DNA from 3 places in the Rhizobium sp. P28RR-XV genome. Region 2 is predicted to be linked to each of the others. Evidence: riboswitches for the same ligand, from Rfam matches in the RefSeq annotation. Region 2 holds a riboswitch; each other region holds the start of a gene.
The links. Region 2 has a riboswitch for thiamine pyrophosphate ahead of thiM (hydroxyethylthiazole kinase). Riboswitches for the same ligand answer to the same signal wherever they lie in the genome.
Positions count from the first base shown of each region.

Region 1 (5,791 bases), on a different contig from region 2:
AGACTCCACTGAGATCATAGGGGCGGGCAAGAACGATCGCCCTGCCGCTGCCAAGCGAAAAGCGCACGTCGCCTTCCGCCACATTGGAAATGGTGCGCGATACGCCGAAGGGCAAATGGAAATCACGCAAGGGATAGCGGGCATTGCCGATGAAAAGGCCCGTCAGGTCGCTAAAACCGAGGACTGAGAACAGCGAGCCGGCCGGGAGCGCCAGCGTGAGGCCGCCTGGCGGCAGCGGCACCGCCTCCTCGTCACCCGATGTCAGCAGGACATCGAAGCCTTTCTCGGCCAAGCGGATGCCATAAAGCAGATGCTGGATGGCATGATCGGAGCGTTCACCGCCCATGGCGCCCGCGAGAATCAGCCTCGTGGCACCGCGATCGATCGCTTCTGAGACGGCAATCTCGCCGTCGGTCGCCGCCTTTGCCGCTGGATAAGGCTGCTTGGGCACATTGGGAAACGCAGCTTGCAAATCGGCCGGCGTGGAATCGAAATCGCCAACCCACAGCTCAGGCTGCACCTGGAGCGCGACCGCATGGCGCATGCCGCCATCAGCTGCGATGAAACGGCTGCCGGAAATGGCGGCGCGCAACCGCTCCGTCAGGCGAAGCTCGCCGCCGAGCAGGATGGTGAAGGTGGTGGACTGGCTCATGAGGCATGCCCATAGCGCAAACTCATATCCCTAGGGAAGAGCGCCATGGGTAAGAACGGCAGCAACGACGGTTCAGTCGTCCGTTTCCTTGAGGCGCGCCTGGAAAACCTGCTCGTAACCACTGACGTAGCGATCGAACAGCAGCGAGAAACTCTCGATCTCCTCCGGCGTCCAGTCGGCGAAGATGCTGCCGATGACGGAATATTTCTGTGCCTGGATCTCCGACAGCAGTCTTTGCCCGAGCGCGGTCAATATCACGACAATGCGCCGCGCATCCGCCTGCGATGCCTTGCGTCGCAACACGCCGCGCGTCACCATGTCGGCAACGATGCGGCTCGCCCGCGAGGGATCGATGCGCAGCATCTCGGCGATCGTGCCGACGGTGACTTCGCCCGTCGCCTCCGCCCGCCGCACGACATCGAGCACGTCGAGATGCGAAAGCTCGAGCCCCGGCGCAACACTCTGGATGGCAAGCCTGCCGATCATGCGGCGTCCCGTCAGGAGACGCATGCGCGTCATGGCATGGCCGATGCGCAGGAGATTCTCGTCATCGGTCAGGGCCTGGGCTTCAACTTCACGTGTATTCGTCGCAGATGTCATCTTTCCACCATACCAGAGGCGGAAAAGAAATAAAACATGCAAACAGCATTCACCTGTCGTTGACATTTATATGCTAATGGCACATATGTATCAAGTATGAAAACCGGGGCGTCCCGCGCATTCGATCGACCGCGCAGCGTTTCGGGCAAGCTCGGATTTTTTACCCCATGGACATGCAGACAACGTTCGCGCCGCTCGTGGCGGATCATAAACGGCGGCTTATACTCTTCCTGTTTCTGATGACTGCCATGTTCATGGCCACGCTCGACAACCAGATCGTCTCGACGGCGCTTCCGACGATCGTCGGCGAGTTCGGGCATCTGGAACGCTTCGGCTGGATCGGATCGGCCTATCTTCTCTCGCTCTCCGCCGTCATGCCCGTTTACGGCAAGCTCGGTGATCTCTTCGGCCGCAAATATGTGATGATGATGGCGATCGCGATCTTCACGATCGGCTCCGCCGTCTGCGGCCTTGCCGTTTCGATGAATACGCTGATTGCCGCCCGCGTCCTTCAGGGGCTGGGAGGCGGCGGCATCCTCGTGTCGATCTTCGCCGTCAATGCCGACCTGTTCGAGCCGCGGGAACGCGCCCGCTATCAGAGCTATTCGAGCCTCGTGCTGATGGCCTCCGGCGCCATCGGCCCCGTTCTCGGCGGCACGATGAGCGACCTCTTCGGCTGGCGCTCCATCTTTCTCGTCAACGTGCCGATCGGCTTTGTCGTGCTGGCGGGTCTCGCCACCATGCTCCCCTATCGCAAGCCGCCCCGCCGCCCGAAGATCGATTATGCCGGCGCAATCGTTCTTGCGCTGACGACGACGAGCATCGTGCTTGCCGCCGACGGCACCGAACTCTTCGGATCACTGCTGTCGCCACAGTGCCTCGGCATCATCGCCTTCGGCATGATCTGCGCCATCGCCTGGGTCTTCATCGAGCGCCGCGCTCCTGAGCCGATCGTGCCGATGACGCTGTTCCGCAATCCGACATTCGGCCTCCTGCTGATCATTTCGATCACCAGCGGCGCCGTTGCCATCGGGATGGTCAATTATTTCGCGCTCTTCCTGCAGACGACGACAGGCCTTTCGCCCTCGATGGCCGGCCTGCTGTTCATTCTCCTGACTGGCGGTATCGTCTGCGGCTCGCTATCGGCCGGCAGGCTGATCGCGGCCAGAGGCCGCTACAAGCCCTTTGCCATCGCAAGTGCTGCCTGCAGCGCCATCGCATTTGGCTCGTTCGCCTTCCTGCCTGCCGGCACGCCCATCGTCTTCATCGGCGGCCTGATGCTGCTGCACGGCATCGGCATCGGTCTTGCGCAGCAGGTGCCCGTCATCGGCGTGCAGAACGCAGCCGCTGCCCGTGACGTCGGCGCTGCAACCGGCGCCGTCACGCTCTCGCGCATGGGCGGCGCCTCGATCGCCATTTCCATCTACGGCGCCATCATCGCCGCCAAGCTCGGCAATGTCGGCATCTCCATCGCGGGCGTATCCGACATCGAGCAGCTGACGCCGAAAATGATGGCCGCATTGCCCGAGGCGACCCGCGAGGCCGTCGCCACCGCCTATGCAAGCGCCTTCAGCCCGCTGTTCTTGACGGCTGCCGGCATCTGCCTCATCGGCCTTCTGACCTCACTGTCGTTGAGAAACGTGCAGCTTCCGGGCGCCGTGAAGAAAATCGAAAGCCCGACGGCGGCCGCTCACGCGGCCGAGTAAGATCGCCCGCCTGCAATCGACAAGGGAATCATTTTCCTTGTCATCCCTTCGTCGCAAGGCTAAATCTGCCGACGCTCTAACGGGGTGCCTTATGTCCTTCCGGACATCCGGCTGAGAGGCTTTTACCGGGCCAACCCGCGGAACCTGATCCGGCTAACACCGGCGGAGGGATTAGACGCGTGACGAAATCATGGCGCCCTTTCCCCTTCAAGACGAAACCTAAAGCATGATGCCGAAAAGTGTAAACGGCTTTCGGGCAACATCATGCTCTAATTATTTGATTTTAGAGCGGATTCAGATTTTAGGTCCATAGACCTAAAATCATCCGGCTCCAGGAGGAGGCGCTGTCATGCAACACCGTTCGCTATTGTCATTCTTCACCGGCCTGGCCCTTGCCGCCGGAACAAGCTTTTTCGCCGCACAGCCTGCTGCAGCGGCCGACAAAGCTCTGACCATCTACACCTATGAGAGCTTCACCGCCGATTGGGGGCCGGGCGCCAAGGTCAAGGCCGCCTTCGAAAAGACCTGCGGCTGCACGGTCAACTATGTTAGCGTCACAGATGGCGTCGCGCTTCTGTCGCGCCTGAAGCTGGAAGGCGCGGGCACCAAGGCCGATGTCGTTCTCGGCCTCGACACCAATCTCGTCGACGAAGCCAAGGACACCGGCCTTTTCGATGCAAGCGGCGTTGACACTTCCGCGCTTAAGGTCCCCGGCGATTTCAAGGATGACGTCTTCGTGCCCTACGACTACGGCCATTTCGCCGTGATCTACGACAGCCAGACGGTCAAGAATCCCCCGAAGAGCATGAAGGATCTCGTCGAGGGCGATCCCGCGCAGAAGATCGTTATCGAAGACCCGCGCACCTCGACGCCGGGCCTCGGGCTTCTGCTCTGGGTGAAGTCGATCTATGGCGACAAGGCGGCCGATGCCTGGACGAAGCTCAAGGGCCGCATCCTGACGGTCACCCCCGGCTGGTCGGAAGCCTATGACCTCTTCACCAAGGGCGAGGCACCGCTGGTGCTCTCCTATACGACGTCACCGGCCTATCACATGATCGAGGACAAGACCGATCGTTATCAGGCGGCCGCCTTCTCGGAAGGACACTATATCCAGATCGAGGTCGCCGGCCTCATCAAATCCTCGCCGAACAAGGACCTTGCCCGCGACTTCCTGAAGTTCATGATCTCCCCCAGCTTCCAGGACATCATCCCGACAAGCAACTGGATGATGCCGGTCTCGGCCACCTCCGAGCCGCTGCCGGATGCCTTCAGCAAACTCGTCGTGCCGTCGAAGACCTTCCTGATGAGCCCGTCCGACGTCGACAAGAACCGCAAGGCCTGGATCGACGAATGGCTGGCCGCCACCAGCGGCAATTGACGCGCTGATCATGCTCGCGGCACCCGAACGAAGACGCGCCATTTCCGGCGGGGCGCTTAGCCTCGCCGGCATCGTGCTCTTCGTCGGGGTCGCCGTTTTTGCCCTCTTGGCCGCCAGCATCGAATCCGGCGGCGACACCACGCTGACCGATCCCTATCTGCTGCGCGTCCTGCGCTTCACGCTGCTGCAGGCGGTGCTCTCGACGCTTCTCTCCGTGGTGCTCGCCCTACCGGTCGCCCGGGCGTTGGCGCGCCAGCCGCATTTTCCCGGCCGGTTGTGGCTGCTCCGGCTGATGGCGGTTCCGATGGGATTGCCGGTGCTGATTGGCGCGCTCGGCCTGCTCGGCATCTGGGGCCGGCAAGGGCTCATCAATCAGGCGCTTACTACGCTTGGCCTATCGCAACCCGTCAGCATCTATGGTCTCGCCGGCATCCTGCTGGCCCATGTCTTCTTCAACATGCCGCTCGCCTGCCGGCTGATGCTGGCCGGGCTGGAGCGCGTACCGGCGGAATACTGGCTTGTCGCCGGCGGGCTCGGCATGCGGCCCGCCTCGGTCTTTCGCTTCATCGAATGGCCTGTCCTGCGCGGCCTCATCCCCGGCATTGCCGGCCTGATCTTCATGCTCTGCGCCACCAGCTTCACGCTCGTCCTGATTCTCGGCGGCGGACCGGCCGCGACGACGCTGGAAGTGGCGATCTATCAGGCGCTGCGCTTCGATTTCGACCCCGGCCGCGCCGTAATGCTGTCGCTGCTTCAGATCGCCGTCACTCTCCTCGTCCTTAGCGCCATGACGCTGTTTCGCGCGCCAGACGATCACGGGCTGACCAGCGGCCGCGCGCTCCACCGCATCGATGGGCAAAGGACAGCCGCACGGTGGACCGACGCCGGCGTGCTGTCGGCCGCCACGCTCTTTCTCGGTCTGCCGCTCGCTTCCGTCGTCGTGACCGGCTTTGAGGCGAATCTTCTGAAACTCGCCGGCCAGCCGATCTTTTTGCAAGCGGCCGTCACGAGCCTGGCAATCGCGCTCTCCGCCGGCCTTCTGGCGGTCTTGTTATCCTTTGCCATCATCCGCGCCCGATCGGCGATATCGGTCGATCGCCGCAAGACCGTCAGCCTGCGCGGCCTGGCGCTCGCCTTGAGTGCAAGCTCGTCCCTTATTCTGCTGATCCCGCCGATCGTGCTGGCAACGGGCTGGTTTCTGGCGCTGAGACCATTGGGTGATCCCAGCCGCTTTGCCGCCATCCTCATCGTTGTTATCAATGCGCTGATGGCGTTGCCCTTCGTCATCCGCGTCATCGAACCGGCCTATGCAGTCCATCGCCGCCGCACCGAACGGCTGGCCGCAAGCCTCGGCCTTTACGGCATCGCCCGTCTTCGCCTGATCGATTGGCCGGGTCTGCGCAAGCCGCTCTTCACCGCGCTCTCCTTCGCCATGGCGTTGTCGCTCGGCGACCT
Region 1 covers NZ_JABAIG010000004.1:390,709-396,499, forward strand. Annotated here, with positions in the region: gene HGP12_RS11230 (thiamine diphosphokinase) at 1-652, opposite strand, end outside; gene HGP12_RS11235 (MarR family winged helix-turn-helix transcriptional regulator) at 725-1,252, opposite strand; gene HGP12_RS11240 (MFS transporter) at 1,420-2,958, shown strand; TPP riboswitch at 3,029-3,146, shown strand; gene thiB (thiamine ABC transporter substrate binding subunit) at 3,308-4,336, shown strand; gene thiP (thiamine/thiamine pyrophosphate ABC transporter permease ThiP) at 4,347-5,791, shown strand, end outside.
Region 1: it holds a riboswitch for thiamine pyrophosphate, as region 2 does, so the genes downstream of both, thiB (thiamine ABC transporter substrate binding subunit) here and thiM (hydroxyethylthiazole kinase) in region 2, are expected to answer to the same signal.

Region 2 (5,791 bases):
TCGCGCCTTCGCGGGCAAAGGCCGTCGCGATGGCGGCGCCAAGACCGCGCCCTGCGCCGGAAACGATGACGATCTGGCCCTTGAGTGACAGGCTCATTTCTTCTCTACTCCTTGTTTGTGTGCCAGAGAGCATGGAAATGCTGCACGGGTCCGTGGCCGCTTCCGACGGAAAGCTGGCCTGCGGCGGCAACCGCGGCGGCAAGATAGGCTTTGGCGGCGGCGACGGCCTCGGGGAGCGGGGCGCCCTTGGCGATCTCGGCGGCGATAGCGCTGGAGAGCGTGCAGCCCGTTCCGTGTGTATTCTTCGTCGGCAGCCGCTCGGCTTCGAACCAGGTCAGGTGGCCGGCGCTTGCCAGCACATCCGGACTTTCGTCACCCTCAAGATGACCGCCTTTGACCAAAACAGCCGAAGGCCCCAGCGCTGCCAGCGCAAGCGCCTGGCGGGCCATGTCGTCGCGGCTTGCCGCCTCGGCGTCGTGCAGCAGCGCCGCCGCCTCGGGCAGGTTCGGCGTGATGACCGTCGCAAGCGGCAGCAGCCGCGTGGTGAGCACGTCGACGGCGTCGGCAGCAAGCAGGGCAGCGCCGCCCTTGGCGATCATGACAGGGTCGAGCACGACAGGCACATTGCGATGTCGTGCCAGAATATCCGCGACAGCATCAGCGATCTCGGCGTTGGCGATCATACCGATCTTGACGGCATTGACACGGATATCGCCGAAGATCGCCCGGATCTGGTCCGCCACGAAAGAGGGGGGTACCGGATGGACGCCGGAGACACCCTGCGTGTTCTGCGCCGTCAAGGCGGTCAAAGCTGCCATTCCGTAAACGCCGCGGGCGGAGAAGGTCTTCAGGTCGGCCTGGACGCCGGCACCACCTGATGGGTCGGAACCGGCGATGGACAGAACATTGCGGATCATTGGCGAGCCTCCTTGATGACGTTCGCGATGAGGGCTGTCGCCGCTTGCGGGTTCGGACGGCCACAGATGGCGGAGACGACCGCAAGACCATCCGCGCCGGCCGAGAAAACCTCTCTCGTGTGCTCTGCCTTGAGGCCGCCGATCGCGACTGATGGAACCGGACAGAGCCCGACGATGCGGGCAAGGCCCGCGAAGCCGATCGGTTGCTTGTGATCGGGCTTGGTGGGGGTCGCAAAGACCGGACCGATTCCGGCATAGTCGACAATGCCGGCATCTATGGCGATAGCAAGAGCCTCCGTTTCCACCGAAAGGCCGAGGATCATGTCCGGCCCGATGAGGCGGCGTGCGTCGGCGGCACTCATGTCCTCCTGACCGATGTGGAGGCCATCGGCACGGACGGCGATGGCGGCCTCGACATTATCGTTGACGATCAGTCGGGCGTTGGTCCCGTGCAGGATCTGTTTGAGGGCGCGGCCCGTCTCGATCATGGCTGCGGTGGGGGCATGCTTGTCACGCAGCTGTACGATCGTGGCGCCGCCGGCAACGGCCGCACGGGTCGTTTCGATCATGCCGAGTTCGGCGCACAGCACCGGGTCCAGCACGAGGTAGAGCGAGAGATCGAAGTCCTTCATGCCGCCGATATCCTTGCAACGCGATCCAGCATCTCCGGCGTGAGCGCGGCGAGTGCATCGAGGAAGCGCCAGGAGAAGGAGCCCGGACCGTCCGCTGCTGCTCCTGCCTGGGCGCCGGCAACGGCGAAGACCGCGAGTGCCGCTACGGTGGCATTGAATGGATCATCCGGCGTTGCCGCCGCAAAGGCGCCGACGAGGCAGGTGAGCGAGCAACCGAGCGCGGTCACCTGCGGCATGAGCGGCGAACCGCCGGCAATGCGCTTGGCCCTCCGTCCGTCCGTCACGAAATCCGTAACGCCCGTGACGGCAACGACACAGCCGTGCTTTTCAGCAAGCTGCCGGGCGGACTCTTCCGCCTGCTCGACGGCATCACGGCTATCGACGCCCCGGCCGCGGCTGGTGCCGCCGGCAAGCGCGATGATCTCGGACGCATTGCCGCGAATGATCGTCGGCTGCAGCTCCAGCAATTGCGCGATCGCCTTGCGACGAAACTCTGTCGCATAATGGGCGACGGGATCGAGAACCCAGGGTTTGCCGGCATCGTTGGCCGAGCGCGCTGCTTTCAGCATGCCCGCAAGCCAGCCGGACGAGAGCGTGCCGATATTGATCGTCAGCGCGCCGGAGATGGCGGCAAATTCACCCGATTCTTCTTCGGCATGCACCATCGCCGGCGATGCTCCGGCGGCGAGCACCACATTGGCCGCGATATTCATGGCGACGAAATTGGTGATGCATTGCACCAGCGGTGGGTTCGCCCGCATGATGTGAAGCTGATTGCCTGCTGTGATTTGGTCTTGCATATCGCGCCTTTCAGGGCAGGCGAGACGCAAAGGGACGACGTGCTGAGCTTCGCGAGGTCCCGAGCGACTCCCTCCGCCAGCATGATCTGGTTCAGGTTCAAAGGGTCCTTCTCAGCCCGCCGGAAAGCGGACGCCCCTGTCTCTCATCTCCCTTCTTTTCGCAGACAACGGCGGCGCTGTCATCAGCAAATCACCAAAGCCCTGGCGATGAATGGAGTTGGGCTCTGTTAATTTCCAGGCGACCCATGCAATGAATGCATGGGTGCAGTGATTCCTTAGCCCTGCAAAAGCCGAGAGGTTTCGACTATATGTCACTCATCGAAGCGAAGGGGGCGCCAAGCACGGCAGCTCAGCTTCGAAAGCCCAACGAAAGGGGATCATCATGAACGTAGCACGCTCTTTCAATAACTGGCGCAAGTATCGTCAGACGGTCGCCGAACTGGGCCGTATGTCCACGCGCGAACTGCATGATCTGGGTATCGATCGCGGCGAAATCCGCAATGTTGCCCGCGCAGCCATCGCTCGCTAACGGCCGCAACGGCTCCTTATAAAGCTGCATTATGCCAGCGCCTGTTCGTCCCGAGCAGGCGCTTTTGGTTTGTCCGGAGGGGACGGATTCAGGCTCTTTGCGTGCGCTGCAAGCAGATCGGCAAAGCCGGCCGCTTTTCGCATAGCGCATAACTGCCTTGCAAAGAAATGCCTATCCTGTGAGCAAAAATCAGCTATTCTCAACTCCATCGAAGCGATGCATCTCCTCCCGCATCCCTTCGTTTTTGCAGACGTCCTTCTCCTCCTCCCAGGGACGACTGCGGGAACAGCGGCATTCCTCCTCCCGTTCGCTGTTCGGTTCTTGTAAAAAGCCTGCCGCACCTCCTCCCGCGGCAGGCTTTTTCGTTTCAGGCAATATCGGATTTCCTCCTCATCTTTGCCGGTCTGCAGCGCGCGTCGGAACGCGGTCCTTGCTTCGGCCATCTCCGATCCCAGCCTGTCTGAAAACCGACGGCCTCCTCTCGCAAAAATGAACGGCCGTCCCTATGTGCGACGCCTGTAGCGCGCTACATCGAAGACCAACCCCAACGTGATTCCCTGCAACAGGAGGATGCCCATGACCGGTTCTGCCGAATACACGCCGCCGAAAATCTGGACCTGGAACAAGGCCAATGGCGGTCAGTTCGCCAATATCAACCGTCCGATCGCCGGGCCGACTCACGAAAAGGAATTGCCTGTAGGGCGCCATCCCCTGCAGCTCTATTCCCTCGGGACGCCGAATGGCGTGAAGGTCACCATCATGCTCGAAGAGCTGCTGGCGCTCGGCCACAGCGGCGCGGAATATGATGCCTGGTTGATCAAGATCGGCGAGGGCGACCAGTTCGGCAGCGGTTTCGTCGACGTCAATCCGAATTCAAAGATCCCGGCCCTGCTGGACCGCAGCGGCCCGAAGCCGGTCCGCGTCTTCGAATCGGCCTCGATCCTGATGTATCTCGCCGAAAAATTCGGTGCCTTCCTGCCGACGGAACAGCCGGCCCGTGCCGAATGCCTGTCCTGGCTGTTCTGGCAGATGGGCAGCGCGCCCTACCTCGGCGGCGGTTTCGGCCATTTCTTTGCCTATGCGCCGACGAAGATCGAATATGCGATCGACCGCTTCGCCATGGAAGTGAAGCGCCAGCTTGACGTGCTCGACCGTCGCCTGGCCGAAAGCGAATATATCGCCGGCAGCGACTACACGATCGCCGATATTGCCATCTGGCCGTGGTATGGCGGTCTCGCCAAAGGCTGGCAGTACGGCGCGGCCGAGTTCCTGCAGGTGCAGGACTACAAGAACGTTCAGCGCTGGGCCGAGCAGGTTTACGCGCGTCCCGCCGTCAAGCGTGGCCGCATGGTCAACCGCATGTCGGGCGAACCGTCCGAGCAGCTGCGTGAGCGCCACGATGCCAGCGACTTCGAGACCAAGACGCAAGACAAGATCGCGCCTGCAGGCTGATAGGCAGTTTCGCTCGTTATTTCCTTGAACCCGCGGTCTCCGGATTGCGGGTTTTTTTATTGGCTTTGCCAGCGATGTTCGTGAGGCGGCCAAGTCAGCCTCGCTCCATCTTGTCGGGTCTAATGTCTCCCTGCCGAAGCTTTATCGCCCGGCAGAGAACGCAACGCACTCTGCAATGCGTTTCACCGATGACGCAAGAGGAATGCTTTTCCATGCAGCAAATTGCTGGTGACCGTGCCCTGGACAATAAAATCATCGCGGGCGTGCCGTCGCAGCAATCAAGCAAGGAGAGAGAAGCGCTCTTGAAGTGCCTGATTTCGGGTGGCGACGAGCGGTTGGACTGCGATGCCGTCAGCGGTCTCAATATGTACGGTTACGGCCCGGCGCCTCGTCCAAACGATCTGGCTTTCGGCTCCTCCACGGCGTCGACGATTTCCGCCGATGCCTTTGCCGAGATCGACACTTACTTTGCCGGTCTGGTCGGCGAAATGGAAACCGGCTCGCCCGCAGCTATCTATGAGCGTGAAATTGGACGAGTGCGGTCGGATTTGCTGCGTCTGCTTGATCTCAATCAGGCCGCCGGACAACCGCAAGTCGACGCGATCGTCGCGACTTCGGGCACGGACATCCATCTCTTTGCAGCCTCGCTTCTGGCGCGCGAGGATGATTGCGCCTTGATGACCATCACGTTGATGGGCAACGAGACGGGCAGCGGCGTCATGACGGCCTCAGCAGGTCGCCACTTCATGGGCCGTGTCAGCAGCGATCGCGCCGTTGCCAAGGGCGAGGAGTTGCGGCCCGGCGACGCAACGCGCAACGCGACCATCGCCGTCCGCAATAAGGATGGCTCCCTTCGCGTCGACCGCGAAGTCGAGGACGAATTGCGGGGCCTGATCGAGCTCGGCCGTGCCGCCAGGCTCCGATGCTTGCTCGTCGTGACCGACGTGTCGAAGACCAGCCTTCTAGCGCCGGGCCTGGAAAGCGTGCTGCGGCTGAAGGCGCGTTTCGGCAACGCGCTCGATATCATGATCGATGGCTGCCAGTTCCGCCTGTCGGCGGCGACGATCCGTGCCTATCTCGCGCATGGCTTCATGGTGGCCCTGACCGGCTCGAAGTTTCTTGCCGGACCGATTTTCAGCGGCGCCCTTTTGTGCCCGCCGCAGATATCGGAGCGCTTCAAGCATCGCTGCCTACCGGCGGCTCTGGCGGACTATTGCGGCAAGGCCGAGTGGCCGGAGGGCTGGGCAGCGCGTGAAGCCTTGCCCGAACGCGCCAATTTCGGCCTGCTGTTGCGCTGGAAGGCGGCGTTGTTCGAGCTGCAATCCTTTGTCGCCGTTCCGGAAGTGCAGGTTACCGCGGTTCTTTCCACCTTCGCCGAAGCGGTAACCGCCCGGCTTGCCAACGACCCTGCCTTTGCGTTGCTGGACAGCCGTCCCCTTGATCGCCGCTGCCTATGGACCG
Region 2 covers NZ_JABAIG010000008.1:95,046-100,836, reverse strand. Annotated here, with positions in the region: gene HGP12_RS18075 (3-oxoacyl-ACP reductase) at 1-97, opposite strand, end outside; gene thiD (bifunctional hydroxymethylpyrimidine kinase/phosphomethylpyrimidine kinase) at 105-917, opposite strand; gene thiE (thiamine phosphate synthase) at 914-1,549, opposite strand; gene thiM (hydroxyethylthiazole kinase) at 1,546-2,349, opposite strand; TPP riboswitch at 2,401-2,497, opposite strand; gene HGP12_RS18055 (DUF1127 domain-containing protein) at 2,732-2,878, shown strand; gene yghU (glutathione-dependent disulfide-bond oxidoreductase) at 3,455-4,330, shown strand; gene HGP12_RS18045 (hypothetical protein) at 4,543-5,791, shown strand, end outside.

Region 3 (5,791 bases), on a different contig from region 2:
CGCGACTTGAACATGACGATCGCCAAGCTTCGTCGCGCGAAGGCGACGGCACGACGTCGACGATCGAGATGAGCAGACGGACTTGCGAACGCCTAAGATCAACCGCGCCCTGTGCCCCGATTTGACGGGCGCATCGTTTCCCGGGCGAGCGAATTCGGCTTCGTCCAGCCGATATATTGCCATCATGGCTATATCAGCATCCGCACATTTTCGATTTTCACTTCCCAACGCCGGGAAATTGCACCCCGAAACTTGCGCGTGGCTTATAGGCGCTTGACGAAGACCTCCTGTTACGATTTCCTTCCCTAATTTTAGGGGATTATATAATTCGGCCGTTTTGTTGAGCATTGCTGGTATAGGGGATTTCCAGCGATAATCTGCGTCGATGGGATAAGAACGCCAAAAAAGAGGGGTAGAGCTTGAAAACTGATTTCCGTGGAGACGTGAATGAGGCGCACTAAGGAGGAGGCTGCGGAAACGAGGAGCGAGATTTTGCACTCTGCAAAGGCTCTGTTTCTCGACAAGGGCTACGAGAATGTCAGCCTCGAGGAGATAGCCGCAGCGGCTGGTGTCACGCGTGGGGCGGTGCACTGGCATTTCAAGAACAAGCAAGGTCTGATGTTCGCGATTCGCGACGAGGCACAGCAGCCGTTTCAGGAATTGGCCGAGCGGATGTCGAAGGAGCTGCCGACAAATCCGCTTGATCTGGTGGCCGAGGCCATTGCCGGGATATTCGACGATGTCCAGGGCGATCCGCGCAAGAGAAGCATGCTGAAGGTGATGATGCACCTCGACATGGCTTTTTGCGACGGGACCACGAGCCGCGCCAGCTCCTTCCGGCACGATATGCACGAACACTTCGAACGCATATTCACTCTGATGAACGAGAAGACGAAGCTGCCCGCGCCCTGGACGCCGGATACGGCCGCCTCCGCGCTGACGGCCGTCATCGGCGGGCTGATCACCGAATGGACGCTCGACAGGGGCAATTTCCAGCTCGTGCCTTGCGGGCAGATGTTCATCAAGATGATCTTGAAGACATGGTTCCCGATGGAGCAGGCACATGAGGTAGAGACCTCGGCTGCATAAAGCAGGCCCAGAAGCAGGCCCAGCAAAATCAACGCTTTGAACATAAAAAAGGATCCGGAGGGAAAACCGGATCCTTTACTTTGATCGGAGGTCAACCGATCGGGGAAAGAAGCCTGACGGATTGGAACATCAGGCTTCTCTATACCCGGCACGAGGCCGGGTAATTCGAAATTAGAAGCTACGCTCGAAGCGCAGGATACCGGCCCACTGATCCTGGTTTACAGAATCGAAGTTGGTGTAGGAGACTTCCGGCTCGATGAGCAGGTTCTTGACCGGGTTCCACTTGACGTTCGTGGTAGCGGCGAAGATCTTCGAGTCGGTGTAGGCGAGCTGCAGGTTCCACTTCAGCTTTTCGTTGATCGGAACGCCAACGCCGCCCCAAACAGCCCAGTCACCCCAGCCGCACTTCGACGGATCATTAACGGGGCAAGCCGAACGGTCGAGGTTGGTACCTGCATACTTGTTGAGCTTGTCGCCATCGGTGTTCCAGCCGCCCATCAAGAAGGCCGAGAATACGCCGAAGTCGGCATCGACACGAGCCTTGATAGCGCCTTCTTCGACGATCGAGTCGTAACCGCCGACGACCTTGAAGCCCCATGCGCCAGACTTGAAGCCAGCACCAGCAACGACGTCAGGAGCGTAGTGGTTGCCCTTGTCGTCGGACCACCAGCTTGCGCCGTAGGAAGCGTCGGAGCCGCTGGAGTTCGAGTCTTCAACCGAGATCATAGCCGTGAAGCCGTTGCCGGCATCATAGTTGTAGGTCAACTGGTTGAGTTCGTACGGGCCGTCATAGATCACGTCGTCGTTGATGACGTCGCCGGCATAACCGATGTAGGAGTTGTACTGCGAATCGGCCTTACCGACGAGGAAACCGCCGAGGCTGATGTTGGCGAACAGCAGCTTGGTGGAGGTCGAGTTGCCGTCGTTCCAGTCCCAACGAATGACCGTGTTGGTCTTCAGCGGGCCGTATTCGGTGTCGGTCGCGGTGTCGACGCTCAGTTCCGCACGGGTGTGCCAGAGCGTGCCGTTCTTGCTGTTCGGGTTGTAGGCATCGTACCACTCGCCTTCGGAACGGACACGTCCGCCGATCTTGAGGCAGGTTTCAGTGCCCGGAATGAAGAAGTAACCAGCACCGTAAGCGTCGCAGATGCGGACGTATTCCAACGGCTCCGGCTCGGCAGCAACGATGGCGTCAGCTGCATGGGCGCCGGAAACTGCTGCCAGCGCAGCAGCGGAGCCGAGAAGAAGGCTCTTGATATTCATATTAAACTCCTGGTTGTAATATGCATTTCTAATTTGCCGCGAGTGCTGAGCTGAAACCACCTTGAAGATCGACTCGGTCGAAAACGCGACCGCGCAGCCCGGCAAGTACGCACGTAATGTTGGCTTGAGTCCCCTCGAACCTCCATGATTGACCCCGCGGCAAAGGTCTTGAAATGCCCCTACCGATCCGGCCGATCGCTCGACCGTAAGACAAGTTCTGTCCTGCTTCTGACTTACAAACAGCCCGTATGTTTGTCAATTATATGAAGGCTTGACGGACGCTGGTCTGGCGTTAGTCTTGGCCGCTGTTGCTTAAATGCAACTGGCGACGGCAGTGCGGGGTTCGCTTCATCCGGCGAGAGCACCAAAGGCGCGAACGCGCGGCAAGAAAGGCTGCCGGCGGCATTAAAGGCGAGGTCGCCAGAGATAATCGATCAGAGCATGGCGGATAGATTCACGGCCGGCGACGGTCCTATCCGCGCTTGGGCGCCCGCAAAGGCTTGCGAATTCCGGCAAGGCTCAGAAATAAAATTCAACAATTCGCTACACACAGAAATGGTGAATCTTCCTAGATTCCGGCGACTCGCGCCATGGGAAGGGAACAAATCGCGCATGAACGAGAAACGAATGATCTTCATCGCGACCCCCTGCTTCGGTGGCCTCGTCACCAAGGATTATATGCAATCCATCTTTTCCCTGATGCAGACGGGCGCGCAGGCCGGCATACAGCTGACGCTCGCTCTCCTCGGCAATGACGCGCTGATTACCCGCAGCCGCAACACGCTGGTGTCGTCCTTCCTGAACGATACGGCGGCGACCCACATGCTTTTCATCGACGCCGACATCAGCTTCGAGCCTGATCAGGTGATGCGATTGCTGGATGCCGACAAGGATGTGGTCGCCGCCATGTATCCGATCAAGGACTACGACTGGGACACCGCGGCCCTTGAAAATTCGCGCGATGGGATGTCGCTTGCGGCGGCAGCACTTCATTATGTCGGAACGCCGCTGGTCGGCCAGAGCGCCGAGCGCGAGGGCGATTTCGTCAGTGCCGTCTATGCGGGCACGGGCATGCTTTTGATCAAGCGCGCTGTCATCGAAAGGATGATCGCCGCCTATCCCGACCTGCGCTACAACGCCATACACGCCTATCCGAGCACCAAGCGTTCGCCGGGCACCCAATATGCCCTGTTCGAATGCATGGTCGAGGAAGGGACAGGAATTTATCTGAGCGAAGACTTCGCCTTCTGTCACCGCTGGCGCGCGCTCGGCGGCAAGATCTGGCTCGATACCGCCAGCAAGCTCTCCCACACCGGCCCTCACCGCTTCAATGGCAACACCGCTCCTCGTTATTGAGGCGACGCCATGCCGGCTACCCGTTTAAATACGTTTAAATTGTAGATTCTCCAATGCGCCGAGCGCAGCCGCCCGAAAAAAGGCAATCATCGTTGCGGGGTTGACAGAAGCCGAAGGGAGAGCATAGCCTTTCAGTATTCACCAGGGGGGTCCCGGCAAGGGGCTGAGATACTGCTGAACAATACGGCTTTGCCGGTTGTGGGCGCAGTGACCCGTTGAACCTGATCCAGTTCATACTGGCGTAGGGACGGTGCAAGCGCTCGAAGGCCTCGGATTCCCGCGTGGATTCCATGTCGGCGTCTTTTCATCATTCCGGCTGATTGACTGGGTCTCCAACCGCAACTTGGAGCCTCAAACCATGACCATTGCCGCAAAGACCCTTACCCCAACCGTCACGACAGGCCCGCTGCCGGCATCGCGGAAGATCTATATCCCGGGAGACATCCACGCCGATATCCGCGTGCCGATGCGCGAGGTCAGCGTCCATCCGACATCGGGCGAGCCGCCTGTTATCGTCTATGATTCCTCCGGCCCCTACACCGTCGAGGGCGCCGATATCCGCATCGAGCACGGCTTGCAGCAGCACCGGCGCGACTGGGTGCTCGCTCGCGGCGACGTCGAGGCCTATGAGGGCCGCCATGTGCGCCCCGAAGACAATGGTTTCGTCACCGGCGAGCGGCTGACGCCGGAATTTCCGGCCAAGCGCGAGCCGCTGCGCGCTAAAGACGGCAAGGCCGTCACGCAGCTTGCCTATGCGCGGGCCGGCATCATCACGCCGGAAATGGAATTCATCGCCATCCGTGAGAATCTCGGTCGCAAGGCGAATGCCGAAGCCCTGGTGCGCGACGGCGAGAGCTTCGGCGCCCATATTCCGGACCATGTGACGCCGGAATTCGTCCGCCAGGAGGTCGCGGCCGGCCGGGCGATCATTCCGGCCAATATCAATCATCCGGAAAGCGAGCCGATGATCATCGGCCGGAACTTCCTGGTGAAGATCAACGCCAACATCGGCAATTCCGCCGTCACCTCTTCCATGGCGGAGGAAGTCGAAAAGATGGTCTGGGCCGCCCGCTGGGGCGCCGATACCGTCATGGACCTTTCGACCGGCCGCAACATCCACAATATCCGCGAATGGATCGTCCGCAATTCGCCGCTGCCGATCGGCACCGTGCCGCTCTATCAGGCGCTGGAAAAGGTCGGCGGCATTGCCGAGGAGCTCACCTGGGAAGTCTATCGCGACACGCTGATCGAGCAGGCCGAACAGGGCGTCGACTATTTCACCATCCATGCCGGCGTGCGGCTGCATTATATCCCGCTGACCGTCAATCGCGTCACCGGCATCGTCTCGCGCGGCGGCTCGATCATGGCCAAGTGGTGCCTCCATCACCATCGCGAGAGCTTCCTTTACGAGCATTTCGACGAAATTTGCGACATCTGCCGCGCCTATGACGTCTCCTTCTCGCTAGGCGACGGCCTGCGCCCCGGCTCGATCGCCGATGCCAACGATGCCGCGCAGTTTGCCGAACTCGAAACGCTCGGCGAACTGACCAAGATCGCCTGGGCCAAGGATTGCCAGGTGATGATCGAAGGTCCCGGCCATGTGCCGATGCACAAGATCAAGGAGAACATGGACAAGCAGCTCGCCGTTTGCGGCGAAGCGCCCTTCTACACGCTCGGGCCGCTGACGACGGATATCGCGCCGGGCTATGATCACATCACCTCGGGGATCGGCGCTGCCATGATCGGCTGGTTCGGCACGGCGATGCTGTGCTACGTCACGCCAAAGGAACATCTCGGCCTGCCTGACCGCAACGACGTCAAGACCGGCGTCATCACCTACAAGATCGCCGCCCATGCGGCCGATCTCGCCAAGGGTCATCCGGCCGCGCAGGTGCGTGACGACGCATTGTCGCGCGCCCGCTTCGAGTTTCGCTGGGAGGACCAGTTCAACCTGTCGCTCGACCCCGACACCGCCCGCAGCTTCCATGACGAAACCTTGCCGAAGGAAGCGCACAAGGTGGCGCATTTCTGCTCGATGTGCGGCCCGAAATTCTGTTCCATGCGGATTTCGCACGACATCCGC
Region 3 covers NZ_JABAIG010000006.1:77,159-82,949, forward strand. Annotated here, with positions in the region: gene HGP12_RS14130 (TetR family transcriptional regulator) at 448-1,089, shown strand; gene HGP12_RS14135 (porin) at 1,261-2,352, opposite strand; gene HGP12_RS14140 (hypothetical protein) at 2,965-3,708, shown strand; TPP riboswitch at 3,842-3,974, shown strand; gene thiC (phosphomethylpyrimidine synthase ThiC) at 4,067-5,791, shown strand, end outside.
Region 3: it holds a riboswitch for thiamine pyrophosphate, as region 2 does, so the genes downstream of both, thiC (phosphomethylpyrimidine synthase ThiC) here and thiM (hydroxyethylthiazole kinase) in region 2, are expected to answer to the same signal.